DNA from 2 places in the Virgibacillus byunsanensis genome. Region 1 is predicted to be linked to the other one. Evidence: riboswitches for the same ligand, from Rfam matches in the RefSeq annotation. Region 1 holds a riboswitch; the other holds the start of a gene.
What was found. A riboswitch is a leader RNA that binds a small molecule or an ion and turns the genes downstream of it on or off. The one in region 1 is predicted to bind thiamine pyrophosphate.
Positions count from the first base shown of each region.

Region 2: another riboswitch for thiamine pyrophosphate. It lies ahead of thiT (energy-coupled thiamine transporter ThiT); the one in region 1 lies ahead of tenA (thiaminase II).

Region 1 is NZ_JBHTKJ010000007.1:124,965-132,008, reverse strand. It holds gene ACFQ3N_RS02325 (competence protein ComK) at 288-770, shown strand; gene ACFQ3N_RS02320 (ABC transporter ATP-binding protein) at 1,037-1,771, opposite strand; gene ACFQ3N_RS02315 (ABC transporter permease) at 1,771-2,535, opposite strand; gene ACFQ3N_RS02310 (thiamine-binding protein) at 2,618-2,908, opposite strand; gene ACFQ3N_RS02305 (ABC transporter substrate-binding protein) at 2,923-3,930, opposite strand; TPP riboswitch at 4,039-4,148, opposite strand; TPP riboswitch at 4,284-4,379, shown strand; gene tenA (thiaminase II) at 4,524-5,219, shown strand; partial or broken gene ACFQ3N_RS02295 (PTS transporter subunit IIC) at 5,407-6,145, opposite strand; gene ACFQ3N_RS02290 (hypothetical protein) at 6,259-6,600, opposite strand; gene ACFQ3N_RS02285 (hypothetical protein) at 6,584-6,850, opposite strand.
Region 2 is NZ_JBHTKJ010000030.1:32,833-39,876, forward strand. It holds gene ACFQ3N_RS11785 (hypothetical protein) at 17-1,438, opposite strand; gene ACFQ3N_RS11790 (hypothetical protein) at 1,578-2,360, opposite strand; gene ACFQ3N_RS11795 (RNA polymerase sigma factor) at 2,353-2,916, opposite strand; gene ACFQ3N_RS11800 (hypothetical protein) at 3,568-3,798, opposite strand; gene thiT (energy-coupled thiamine transporter ThiT) at 3,798-4,370, opposite strand; TPP riboswitch at 4,478-4,582, opposite strand; gene ACFQ3N_RS11810 (M3 family oligoendopeptidase) at 4,644-6,416, opposite strand; gene ACFQ3N_RS11815 (N-acetylmuramoyl-L-alanine amidase) at 6,582-7,044, opposite strand, start outside.

The sequences.
Region 1 (7,044 bases):
GTCATAAAATTGAAAACCCTAGCTGGAAAATACCATTTTGATTGTTGTTTATCGAAGTTAGGGATAAATTTAAAAAGGATAGCGCCTGTACAAGGTCACTATCCTTTACCGAGAAAAATATTTGATTAAATGCCACCTTTTTAAGCGTTTTTTCGATTATATAAATGAAATAGAAGATAAACAACAAGAGCAAAAGAGAAGCAAACGTAACAACCATTCTAGCAGACTATATCGCAAAATAAACTACCATAGCGCTATTACCTGCACCCCGATTATGACACGATTGTATTGGAAAAAGATCAGCAATTGTTCTTCGGAAAACACCTATCCAAATTATCAAATCATCCTGTTTAGACAACTGGTCTACTTTTGAAGGTAGAAGAACTGCTGTAATGCACCATCTGGGAATCAAGCGAAAAGTCCCGGTTCCGATTAACCAAAGTAAGAACATTTACACCTTCCTAACCAATTCCCTGAACGATTTAAATTGTTATTGGATTTTCTATAATCACATATTACAAGTCGTACAAGACGCATCTTCAAGTAACGGTTCACTTGTCATCTTTAAAAACGGGAAAATAATTCCGATAGCCGTCTCCAAGCATAGTCTTGAAAAACAAATGCAACGAACATTGGAATGTATGGTTGGGGTACTATATATAAAAGCAGATTTCAATCAACAACGATATAATAAAAAACTGTTAGCCCTATTGAGAAATACTTCTCTTGGTATAACAGTTCTATTCTATATGCTCTGGTGTTTGCAATAAAGAATGGTTTAAGGTCCTTTCCTTTTCAAACAGTTAACACTACATAGATTTTGAATAAAAACAAATGTTTTATTAGGATATTAAAATCAAATGAAGCACAAGAACCATCCGAGACCAGTGAAAAAAGCATGATTTTTGAAACCGTTGCGAATTCTCATCTGTATATAGATGAGAATTGATGTCCGAAGCCTACATACGGTAGGTTTTGAATGCCTCCTTCTCTATAAAAAGACTTTTTCACTGGTCTCGAACCATCCCCATGCTTCTTAAAACACCCGTAATTCCTGGTAAATGTCTCTTTTCCATTGAAGAAACTCATCAGTAAGCAGAAGGGCTTCTTGTCGTGGCCGCTCAAATGGAACCTGAATTTCACGTTTCACAGTAGCTGGGTTATTTGATAATATAATAATTCGATCCGATAAATAAATCGCTTCTTCAATGTTATGTGTAACGAATAGCACTGATTTCCTATTTTCTTCCCAAATCGATAACAACCATTTTTGCATTTCTAATCGAGTAAATTCATCCAATGCTGAAAATGGCTCATCCAAGCAGATAAATGACTGTGGACTAAGTAACGACCTTACAAAGGCAACCCGCTGACGCATACCACCAGATAAGTGATGAGGATAGGCATCTTCATAGTCAGCTAAACCTGCCTTTTTTAGCATTGCCCGTGCCTGGTCAACATCAGGTTTTGCAAAAATTTCTGCCCCTAATACAACATTGTCAATGATAGTGCGCCATGGAAAAAGCGAGGGACTTTGCGGGGTATAACTTATCGCACCCCGCTTGCCATTGATCCTTTCCCCATCTAAATAAAAAGTACCCGTGTCAGGACGGTACAGACCACCGATCAAATGAAAAAGCGTGCTTTTCCCACTTCCGGATGGGCCAAGTAAAGAGACAAACTCTCCCTCTTTTATTGTAAATGAAACGTCATCCAAAACCTTCTTATTAGCAAATGATTTCGTTACCTGTTTGACTACCAGTTCACTCATCACTTATCCTCCTCTGTTGCACGCCATTTAATAAGCAACTTTTCCAATGTAATAATTAGTATAAAGAACAGCAAGCATAAGAACATAATAAAAAAGATAGCGACAAAAACACGATCGGTACGAAATGATGATTGTGCAAGTGTCATGTACACCCCAATGCCTTGATTCGCACCAAGCCATTCAGAAATTACAGCACCCATCACACTGTAGGTTGCTGAAATTTTCAAGCCGGAAAAAATCGCCGGCATGGCATGCGGTAGCTCTAGCTTACTAAAGATTTGCCGTTTGGATGCACCAGCCATCTGCATATAGTGCACCAAATCCGTACTTGTCTGTCGGAATCCATCCAATGCCGCTATTGAAATTGGGAAAAAGCAAACGAGGGTGATGACTAGTATTTTGGGTAGCACACCAAATCCGAACCAAATCACAAGTAATGGTGCGAGCACAATAATTGGAACGTTTTGCGATAGAATCAACAAGGGATAAAAAGCCTGCCGTACACTTGGTAGTAAATGAAGGATAACCGCAATCAAAATCCCACCACTGACACCACAGATAAAACCGATAATCGATAATTTTATGGTTGAAATGAAATGGTGTTGGAAGTTCCCCCAACTCGCTATCCCCTCTTGTGCTATTTCTGATGGGGCTGGTAGCAGCCATGTCGGGACTGAAAGCAAATTGCTGCTAATTTCCCATATGATAAGTAAAAGGATGATGACCGTTACCGGCCGCCATCCCTGTGCTAGCATTTTTTTCATACTATTAGGGTGCTTTGACTTCCAACGCACCCGCACCTCCATTCAACTTAGCTCCACTCTACTATCTAGAAAAACATACTTTTTAACGGTACTTCTCTGTCAATACATCCATTGATGCGCCATCTGGGTTATAGTAAATCTTCACCTGAGAAATTATACTCGAACTACCTCGTTCAACCATTTTCTGATTCATTTTTTCGATAACCGCCAAAAGCTCTGTTAACTCCCCTTCCATAGTCGTTTCAAGTGGATGTACTTCATACTTGATCCCAGCCTGTTGAATAACTTCAATCGCCGCATCCACATATGGAATGACATCTTCCCCATTCTTTGTCTTGGGAATAATTTGAATACTAACAAGTGCATTTGTCATATTATTTCTCCTCATTATTTTTCTGGTAAAAATTCATTCGTAAATGCTTGCGCTGCATCCAGTTCTTTTTCAAGTAACTCATTTTCATACATCCACTTCGAATAGTTTTCCCAAGTTTGTTGATCCTGGATACCCCATTGTTCGGCATCATCCTGATATTGAGGTGATAACCATGCTTGACTTGCTTCCACTAACTCAGCATCTAAATCCGGTACAGACTCTACTAAAATGGATGCAGCTTCTTCCGGACTCTCAATCGTATATTGATAACCTTTAGAAACAGCTGCCATAAAGGCTTCGACTGTATCTGGATTTTCATCGATCATGCTTTCATTCGTTGTGATAACTGGCGTATAATAGTCGAGATCGTCTGAATAATCGGTTAGATATTGCACGTTAAGCTCAACGTCACGTAATTCTGCTTCCACACCAGTCCATCCATAATAGATCCAAGCAAAGTCAACATCACGTTCGACTGCCGTAAAAAAATCAGTATTTCCCATATTTATAATATTTACATCATTAACATCCGCGCTTTCTTGTTTCATTAAAGAATCAATAACCGCTGCTTCAACTGGGGCACCCCAACCTCCGTAGGTTTTCCCAGCATAATCAGCTGGTGAGGTAATACCTTTATCTACAGGAGAAGCAAACCCAGACGTATTATGTTGAATGATTGCTGCAATGGAGACAATCGGTATATCCTGAATACGTGCTTCTGTGATAGATTCTTGTGCACTAATCCCAAACTCTGCTTGCCCAGATGCCACTACCTGATCAGCACCGGATTCACCAGGTAACGTAATGTCCACCTTTAAGCCTTCCTGTTTAAAATATTCTTCTGCCTGTGCAACATATAACCCTGTGTGGTTCGTATTTGGTGTCCAATCCAATACCAATGTCACTTTTTCTAACTCTTCTTCCTCCTGTGCATTAGAATTATCACCACTAGTTTCTTGATCATTTACACAACCAGCTAGCACGATAACTAACATAACGATGAAAAATAATATTCGTTTCAATTAAATCCCCCTACTTTCTTATTTTATTTAATGGTTCGCTAGAGGAACATACTGCTTAGCGCACGTAAAATATGCCCCAGGCTAAGCCTAGAGCACATATATAGTCACATTCACATTATATATGTTCCCTACGCTGGTTTAAACCAGATCAGGTTCCAAGGGTCTGCATCTCACGGATACCATCTCAACCAGCAACACTGGTCCCCCTACATTCAATACTATTAAACTAATAATACAGTATTAACTTTGACACAGATAGTGCTAAAATTCAAGTGTTTAATGAGAATAAGCGCTCCCAAATATAGTTGACTTTGTTTTTTCATATGATATGCTGAACAGATAATTTCATTAATCGTTTCCGCTAGGGGAGCCTGTTAAAGGCTGAGACTATAAAACCCTTAGAACCTGATCTGGCCAATACCAGCGGAGGGAAGTGGAAAGTCACTTAACCATTCATCCAATCTGTCCATCTCTTTAGATAGCGATAGAATCATAGGATTAATTTATTAACCTTAAAATAGATGAATTTATCTTTAAGTACTTTTCTTTCCTCCTCAATCAGTCGGAAACAAACTAAAGAGGAGGTATTTTGTATGCAATTTACAGACACACTACGAGAGGTAACCAAAAACAGTTGGGAACAAAGCTTAAACCATCCTTTTGTTGTAGGTATGGTAAAAGGAGATTTACCACTGGAAACATTCAAGTATTTTATTCTTCAGGATATTTACTATTTAAAGCATTTTGGAAAAGTACATGCCCTGGCAGCAGCGCAGACAGAAGACTTCCAGATTACTGCCATGCTTGCTGAAAAAGCGAAACTTACAGCAGAGGCAGAACTGACTGTCCATAAAGAACATGCAACTATCTTGAACATTACAGACGAAGAAATAAAGCAGTTCAAACCAGCACCAACTGCATATGCCTATACAGCTCACTTATACCGGGCAGCCCTTTCAGGCAGCCTGGGGCAGACGATTGCTGCACTACTTCCATGCTACTGGCTGTATGCAGATATTGGCAAAACATATCAGGATGCAAAACCAACAGAAAAAATCTACCAAAATTGGATTAGTATGTATGCCAGTGAGTGGTTTCATACATCCACCCAGGATCAAATCGACCTGTTGAATAACATAGCAAAAGATGCGAGTGAACAGGAAAAAGAAAAAATGAAAGAACAATTTATTATTGCAAAAGAGTACGAGCTTGCTTTCTGGGAGATGGCGTACACAAGAGAAGTATGGATGTCAGAACGAAAAAGTAGTACTGGAGTTCCAAGAAAATAATAAAATAAAAATTATAACTTATGCAGTCGACAAGTTTTAAACTTTTCTACCTGCTTAGTAATGCTTGTTGCCATGTTTTTAATGGCGAAAGTCCTATTTTTACTTACTTTTTTAACCTTTAAGCTTTTATATATTTTAAAAGTGCCAAAAACCCACTATCCAAAAGAATAGTGGGTTTTTTGGCAAATTATGCTACTTTAGTGTTATCCTTATCTCCATTGGCGCTGGTTTTCCATCCAATGGTGAATAATGCTGCCAGGATAATTAAGATCAAAGCAGATACAAGCATGTTTGATTCAATTAAGTTGATCAAGTTTCCAAGTACAATACCGACTGCACCAAAGTCTGCATCACCAAACGTTGTACCTTCAAAGCCTAATGACCCTAAGACCGGTAACAGTAATGCAGGTAAAAAGCTAAATAGAACACCATTGGCCATTGCACCAAAGATTGCACCTTTACGGCCTCCGGTTGCATTACCAAACACACCAGCTGCTGCACCTGTGAAAAAGTGAGGAACTAACCCTGGCACTATAACTTAAGGCCAAGAATAGGTAGGAAGAACATACTAATCAATCCGGCAATAAAGCTAAATAGAAAGCCAATTATCACCGCATTTCCAGCAGACGGAATCTAGCTAAAATTATGTTTACGATCATACCAAATAGCATAATCATTGCTGTTTCTGTTCCAAAAGCCTCCTGTGCTAAGGCTACAATTGCTTCATTGTTTGGAATAACCCCATCTACAGCAAAAGCTTTATTAAACATACTGCTAAATTTCCCAAGCGCTTGAACAATTACCGTTGCCCCGGCACCAAGAATCACAAACCCCATTATCGTTTTCAGTGTTCCTGATACGACATCTGCAGTATTCTTTCTTTGAACCAGTAGACCAACTGGCCATTGAAAAAATCGGGAAGAGATTAAATCGAGATGAGAGGGTTAAGTTATGAGGCGTTATGCATGAAGGTGAATACTTAAAGGGATACTTCGTTCAGCTAGTCGTGAAAAACTAAGAAAAATTTTTATGAAAACTACTATACTCTTTTTCTCTTTGAGCGTGTTGGTAACATGTTAATAACATCAGCACGGTAATCGTCTACATACACAGCATAATAAATCACATAATTTAACATCCTATGTCTACTTTTACCGTAAGTTAATTGTCGAAGTCCTTTAAATGGACCACTAGTTAGTTCTACACCAGTAAGAGGATAAATAGAAAGTAAATCTGAGATATAATCGATTATTTCATCTTCCTTTTGATACCACCATTCCAATACTTCCTGGTTTTGGTTAGCGAAGAAGTCTTGAATATGATCTAAACATAAAATAAACTCTTCTGTAAATAATACCCTAAACTTATTCCCTTCTCGCATGTCTGATTCCTTTTAATTCGTCTTTAGTATATTTCTGCATATTTGGATTTTTGATATATCTATTCAATGAAGCTTTTAATTCTGGATTCTTTTCAATTTGATTAGCCAATGACTCTGCTTTTTTACTTTTTAGCGGTTTGTTTTCTGCTTCAATTGAAATTAATTTACCATTTACAATGAACATCACTTCGTCTTTTCTATCTAAAGCTTCCAAAAGCTCATTTTCAACATCTTTGCTAAAAAAAGACACATAAACAACTCCCTTATTAGTTAGTTTATTGGATCCAACTGCTGAGCAATAATTATATAGACATAAAACAAGAGTTCCTACATTACAGACCTTCAATCATCAGCTATTTTAAAGTTCTTCCATTTCTGCTATACGTCCTTCCTAGTATTATTTCATTTTAACATATTTACTTTGCTTTTTTTATCCCCTCCTAC
Region 2 (7,044 bases), on a different contig from region 1:
AACCAACGTATTAGGCTTACAAGAAATACACAGCAAAAATAGTAGCAATTAGTAACCCTAGAATTACTGGTATAAAGTTTTTGCGCACTAACTCCATAACAGATACACCACAAAAACCTGCAATGGCTATGAGCGAGGACCAAGCAACCAGTGTCCCTCCACCAGTCCAAATTGATCCCATTTGACCAATTGCAGCTAGTGTTCCAGCATCAATTGAACTAGTTTCTAATGCGGCTGCTAGTGACCCTGTTAATGGGAGTCCTGAGAAACCGGATCCATCTAACCCAGTTATAACACCTATAATAAGCATACTAAATGCAACAAGTAATGCACTTTGTGGTAAAAACTCCTGTGTGGATTGTACAAGATCAAATAACAGTCCAGGTGCATTTTCTTCTATACCTAATATACTCCCTGAAAAATCTGCACTTCCGAGAAAAAAGAATCCAGCAATAGGGATAACAGGTCCCATCGCTCTAAAGGCAAATACAAAGCCGTCTGTTATATGATTTGTAATATAATCTAGTGCATGTTGTTTACCAAAAGCAACTGTAGAAAGTAACAATAATATAACAGCTACTCCACCAACGAATGCCGCTCCATCTCCTCCTTCAAACCCACTCATCCTACCTACTTGAAGTTTCGTATACATCATATAAATCACCACACCCAAAAGCGCGACAGGAACCAATATAGCAAACACTTTACTCCATGTAGATAAGTGTGCTGAATGTGGCTTATTTTCCGTCTCTTTTACTGATTGTAATGCTTGCAAATCTTTTTCATTTAATGGATCATCTTTTGAGCGTATTGATTTTCGATATAGCAAATAAGCTACTATTATCGCAATACCCCCAGTTATTAGTGATAAAACTAATGCTTTATCAGCAACTACTACTGGAGATATTCCGGCCGAAGTAGCAGAAAGGCCTGGCGCAACCTGTACGATATAATCCGAGGATAATGCCATCCCTTGCCCTGCAATGGCTACAGCAACTGCTGCTGTAATAGCTGGTAATCCCGCCCGAACAGCTGCAGGAACTAAAAGGGCACAGATTAATGGGACAGCCGGAGTCGGCCAGAAGAACAATGAAATCACATATGTTACACCGATTAGTACAAAGTATGAAACATGCCCATTCACCATAAATTTTTCAATCGGTTGAATCATACGTCGATCTGCACCTAAATCACGTAAGGAATGAAGCAATGCCAACATGAATGTAATTATTAAAAAGATATTAAATAATTCTTTTGCTGCAACAAGGTTTGCATTGAATATCGATGTAAAACCATCGATAACGCTTCCTTTATAAACCCACGCAATTACGAATGTTCCCAGTAAAGTTGGAAGTACTACACCTTTTCGAAATATCATCGTCAATATTATGATCAAAGTAAAAATACCATACAGCCAATGCGAAATGGTAAGTTCCAAACGAACCGCTTCCTTTCATTCCAAAGTGTGCTATAGCCTATGCACACTTCATAAAAGGGGTGCCAATTCCTACAGTCCACTATTACGCTTAAAAGCTTCAAACTCTAAAAGTCGGTTTTCAATACGTAGAATTATAGGTTTATTCTTTAAATTCTCTTAAATCAAAACGAGCAATTTCCTTATCCTGTAATGTTACAATTAAGTCCGCGTTCCAAGCATGTTCTTCCAATAATTGAAGTTGTTCATCTGGGGGGATTAGTGGTAATTCAGGATTTTCTTCACTTGCTCCTAACAGAAAATCTAAAGAATAACTTCCCTTTTGGTTTGCCTCTATTATAGGTAGACCAATATATCCTGTACCTCCGAAATTATTTTTGCGATCTTCTTCATTGAATAAGTTGTACCCCATAATTTCTTCTGATTCTTTTATAAGTTCATCATTTGGTTTAATACTTATTTGCACTCCATTCTCATAGACAAAATCTTTTTTATTCCATTCACCCTCTTCCAAGCTTCCAATCGTTCTATCACTTACATTCTGAATAGTGAATTCATAGCTTAGCGCTGTAGGTACAACCTTTTCACCTTCCCTTTCTCCAGATGTTATCCCAATAGAACCCAGTCTAGCTTCATCTGAATGAACTTCTACTTGAACATCCAATAGTTCTATTAATGGTTCGTCTAGACTTGGAGCAGTATCACTGTTTGCAAAGTCAAAATTTCCAAGAGTTGATAACACCAATAGAGCAAGTATTACTAAACTCGCTATACTACCAGTTAAAACCAGGAGTTTTGAATGATTTCTTTTACGTTTTGGCTGTTTGAGTCTTTGCATGATTGCTGACTTATCAGTACTTGAGGGGAAGTTTTCCATAGAGTTCCGCAATTTTTTAATTTTTGATTCTAATTGGTTGTCATCCATGGGCAATTCCTCCTTTACCGTCTTCCTCATCCAATTTCTCAGCTAACTTTTTTTTGCCACGCATCACTCTTACCTTAATTGTTGATAGTTTAACTCCAGTAATAGTTGAAATTTGATCATATGGTACATCGTGAAAAAAATGAAGTACGATAGGAACCCGGTATTTTTCGTCTAACTGGTGAATACATTGAAGCAATAATTCATCTTCTTCATCACGAATAATGCTTTCTTCCACATGATCAGTTGAAGCGTTACATTTCGTCTGATCATTCTTCAAACGAGTAAACTTATTTAACCAACTAGACTGTTTCCTGTGGTAATCCTTTGCTGCATTCCAGGTAATTTTATAAAGCCAGGTAGTGAAAGAAGATTTACCATCAAACTGGTAAAGAAATCGGTATACTCGTATAAAAACCTCTTGTGACACATCGGGTACATCGTGGTAGGGAACTCCAATTTGGAAAGCAAACCGCTCTACTGTCGAACTATAATGATCAATTAGCCCGCTAAACGCTTGTAAATCCCCATTTTTACAAGCCTTAATTAAATCCTGCACGTATTGTCCCCTCCTTAACTCTCTATCAGTGAAACGTAACGATTAATAAAAAGGTTACATTTAAAAATAAGGATGTTTTAGTAAAGATTGTTGTTTTTGTCACAATAAGTATAAACTGCGACGTAACTTTAGGCTTACTTCTAAGAACGCGTGCTATTACCTCCGTCTGGGATCGCTACGGGCGGATGCTTTCCGCGGGCACGGCTTCAGCCTCCGAAGCGGAAAACCACCACTTCGGTGTCTTCAGACACGTGCTGTTCCCGCAGGAGTCACCGCCCTCCGCTCACCCTGACTGGTAAGGGGTTCTATTAATACTAATACAGTCTCACGACAGTAACAGAAATAAAGCGGAGGAAATACACGTAGACTCCTTGAAAATGTAAAGACCACATTTTCTTCATGCGATGTCTAGCTATGTAGCTTTCCTTATCCTGTGGGAGCAGAGGCCTAGCCTGAGACCCCAGAGAGCGTTAGCTCGAGGAGGCTCATCAGCCGCCCACGGAAAGCGAAGTGTATTTCCGTAGCGGTAGGTTAACCGTCACATAAAGTTACGTCGCATTTTACATCAACTATGAAGTAAAAAAAAACAACAATGCGTGCGAAAGTAGCCAAAAATAAAAACATGTAATTTCGTAAGGAAACTACATGCCATTATTTTTCTTTAAGCTCTTCTGCACAACTATTACATAACGAGCTACCATCTTCATGTACACCATCAAAAAAGCCATTCTCACAATAAATATTTTTCCCACAAGTTTCACACTGTCCAATTAATTCCCGCACCATGATCACCTCTTTCATCCAATTATACATTTTTACAAATAAAAAGATAACCTCTCTAATAGAAGAGAAGTTATCTTTGTTGTGAGCGGAAATTGTCATTATGCTGCTTTTAGTAAAGTTCTCGGCTGTTTATGGAACAGGAAGAACACTAAAATTGTACTCAAAATAAATGACGGTAGCATGTAGGAACCATTATAGACTAATGAATAAATCCACACTTCTTGACCTTCAGGTGCAAATTGTCCCCAAAATACGATTCCTGCGTAAAAATGGGCAATGAATCTTAAAGTTGCACCAATTAACACACCTGACATTATATATATAAAGCTTACTTTAGTCTGGCCATTTTTAATTGCTTGTTGTAGTGGTTTAGCAAACAATCCTGCGAAACCTAATACAGTGAATGCAAATCCGTACTCAATGAATCCTTGTAGAGGTGTTAGGATGGATGCCCCAAAGACAATTTGTAACAGTCCCCATAATAATCCAGAAGTTAATCCACCTTTAATTCCCCAACGAAATGCAACAATAAACACTGGAATCATCGCAAAGGATACTGATCCTCCATTTGGCCATATTTTAAACGCTAAAAACGGAATTATATCTAAAACTAAAGCTAATCCAGTAAACATTGCTACTTCAATTAAAAACAATGTTCGTTTCGAACTCATTAAAATTCCTCCCCTTTTTAAAGCAAATTTCTATAATTTTCCACACAAAAAAGCAATGCCAAGGGGAAGCTTCCTGATGGGGAATCCGCTCACATTGCTTTTTATTCCATCAAAAAAGCCACCATCCCTACGCTAGTATTAACTAACAGGTTCAAAGGGTAAGAACTACAAACATGTTCACTCTCAGCCAAATGGCTCCCCCTGTAGGCTTTATTCATATGCTTTTATGTTACGTGTATTATAACGTATTCGCTAGATTTTGGCAATCAAGTCTTATAGAGATAGAAATTCTTCTACATCATTCACACAAAGCTGAATGGCATCTTCCCAGAAATCAGCTTTTGTTAAATCAACATTTAGATGTTTTTCTGCTAACTGTTCCACATTCATTCGTCCGGTATCCCGTAATAATGCGATGTAATCATCTTCAAAGCTACCGCCTTTTTTCTTGGCATGGGCATAAATACCAAGGCTGAACAAATAACCAAATGTATATGGGAAATTATAGAATGGTACCCCAGTAATATGGAAATGAAGTTTTGATGACCAGAAATTTGGGTCATAATCTTCAATGGAATCACTATATGCTTCTTTTTGAGCCTCAACCATTAGTTCATTTAACCGGTCAACAGAGACCATTCCTTGCTTGCGTTCCTCATAAAAGCGTTGTTCAAAAATAAACCGAGCATGAATATTCATAAAGAATGCAACACTACGTTTGATTTTATCTTCCAGTAAGGACATTTTTTCTTCTTTGTTCTCGGCACTTTTAACAGAAGCATCCGAGACAATCATCTCTGCAAAAGTGGAAGCAGTTTCTGCAACATTCATCGCATACCCCTGATTCAATCCATGGACATCATTCATCACATGCTGATGATAAGCATGGCCTAATTCATGGGCCAATGTTGCGATATTAGATGACGTTCCTGAATAGGTCATGAAAATGCGTGTTTGTTCACTTTCAGGAAAGCTTGTACAAAAGCCTCCAGGGCGTTTACCGGCACGATCCTCAGCCTCAATCCACCGTTTGTCAAATGCCATTTGTGCAAAGTCAGCCATTTTTGGACTAAACTCACCAAAGTGATTCACAATAAAATCTGCACCTTCTGAGTAACTATACGTTTTCACTGATTTATTTATTGGTGCTCCAACATCATACATACTCAGTTTTTCCAGTCCTAATAAATCTGCTTTTTTCTGAAGGAAATCAACAAAAGGTTTCTTATTGTTCGAGATAGCAGTCCACATCGCATCTAATGTTTCTTTTTTCATACGGTTGATTGCTAATGGCTCTTTTAACACACTATCCCAGTTACGATGCTTATATGTTTGCAGGCGAAAACCACCTAAATGATTTAACGTCTGTCCAAATAAATCCGCCTTCTCACTCCAAGCTTTATCCAGTTGCTGAGATACATGTTTACGAACCGTACGATCTGGGTTGCTCAATTTATTGGATGCTTGTCCAACCGAGTACGATTTCACTTCACCATCTTCTTCTATTTCCACACTCATATTCCCAACGATTGTATTATACATTTGACCCCAGGCATGATAACCATCAACAGCCAAATCATTAATTAAAACCTCTTCCTCAGATGACAAAAGGTCTTTCGCCTTTTCTCTATCTTCGTTCAGCACAAAATCAACTTTCTTTAAAAGAGGGTGATTTAACAACTGGTTCCACGTCACATCGTCAATGGAAACTAGCTTTTGAACAAAATTCGTTCTTACTGCATCCATCTTTGCTTTCATTTCACTACGTTTACCAACTAATAGGTTCGCTTTTTCATCCTTTACATCTTGTGCAGTTAAACAACTAATGAAAGCAAATGATTCCCTCAACTTTTTCGTCGTACCTTCCAACTGATCGACCACTTTTTTTAATGATTCTGCGTTTGCAGCATCAAAGCTATTTACCGTTACTGTCAATTGCTCCATCTCTTTTTCAATATCTTCAAGATACGTACGGAACTTTGTCGAATTACTACCACCTGGGAAAATAACATCTAAATCCCATGTAGGATTGTACGTTTTTAGCATCAAACCGCTCCTTCTATAATTGGTTAATATAAAGCCATTTATATTATAACGAAAAATGAAAATATTTTCACTGAAAGGAACCTAATTATACCTCTCTTTATCACAGATAAAAGTAACCAAAAACCCTCCCACAACCTATTGAACATGAGAGGGTTTTTTTAAAAATTAATTTGAAAAAGTGGCTCCTGTTGATGGGTGCGCATAAATTTGGACGTCACCGAAATCCCTTGTATGAATTAGATAAACATGGTTTTGTGTACTCCCTAATATCTCATAGGTTAGTCCACCAAATTTTGATGGTCGTAAAAAACCCCGTTCATTTCCTTTTGATGGTTGTGCCTCAAGCGAATAGATCCGCCATGATTCTGCGTTTGCAGGCAGCTGAAGATAGGTTGTCTCTTGTGTGGGATTACTAGATTTTGAATTAGTAGGCTTTTTATAGGGATATCCACTAAACTGGCAAAATCCCTTTACCACTGCCTCCGCATACCTTTTCCAATGTTTGTTGATTTGCTGGATGTCATCCTCTTTAGAATCTGCGAAGCCATATTCAATAATTACAGTCACCACACTTCCCGTATCACGATTCATGTAGTAATAATCTCGACGTGGATTATTTGGTAGAGTC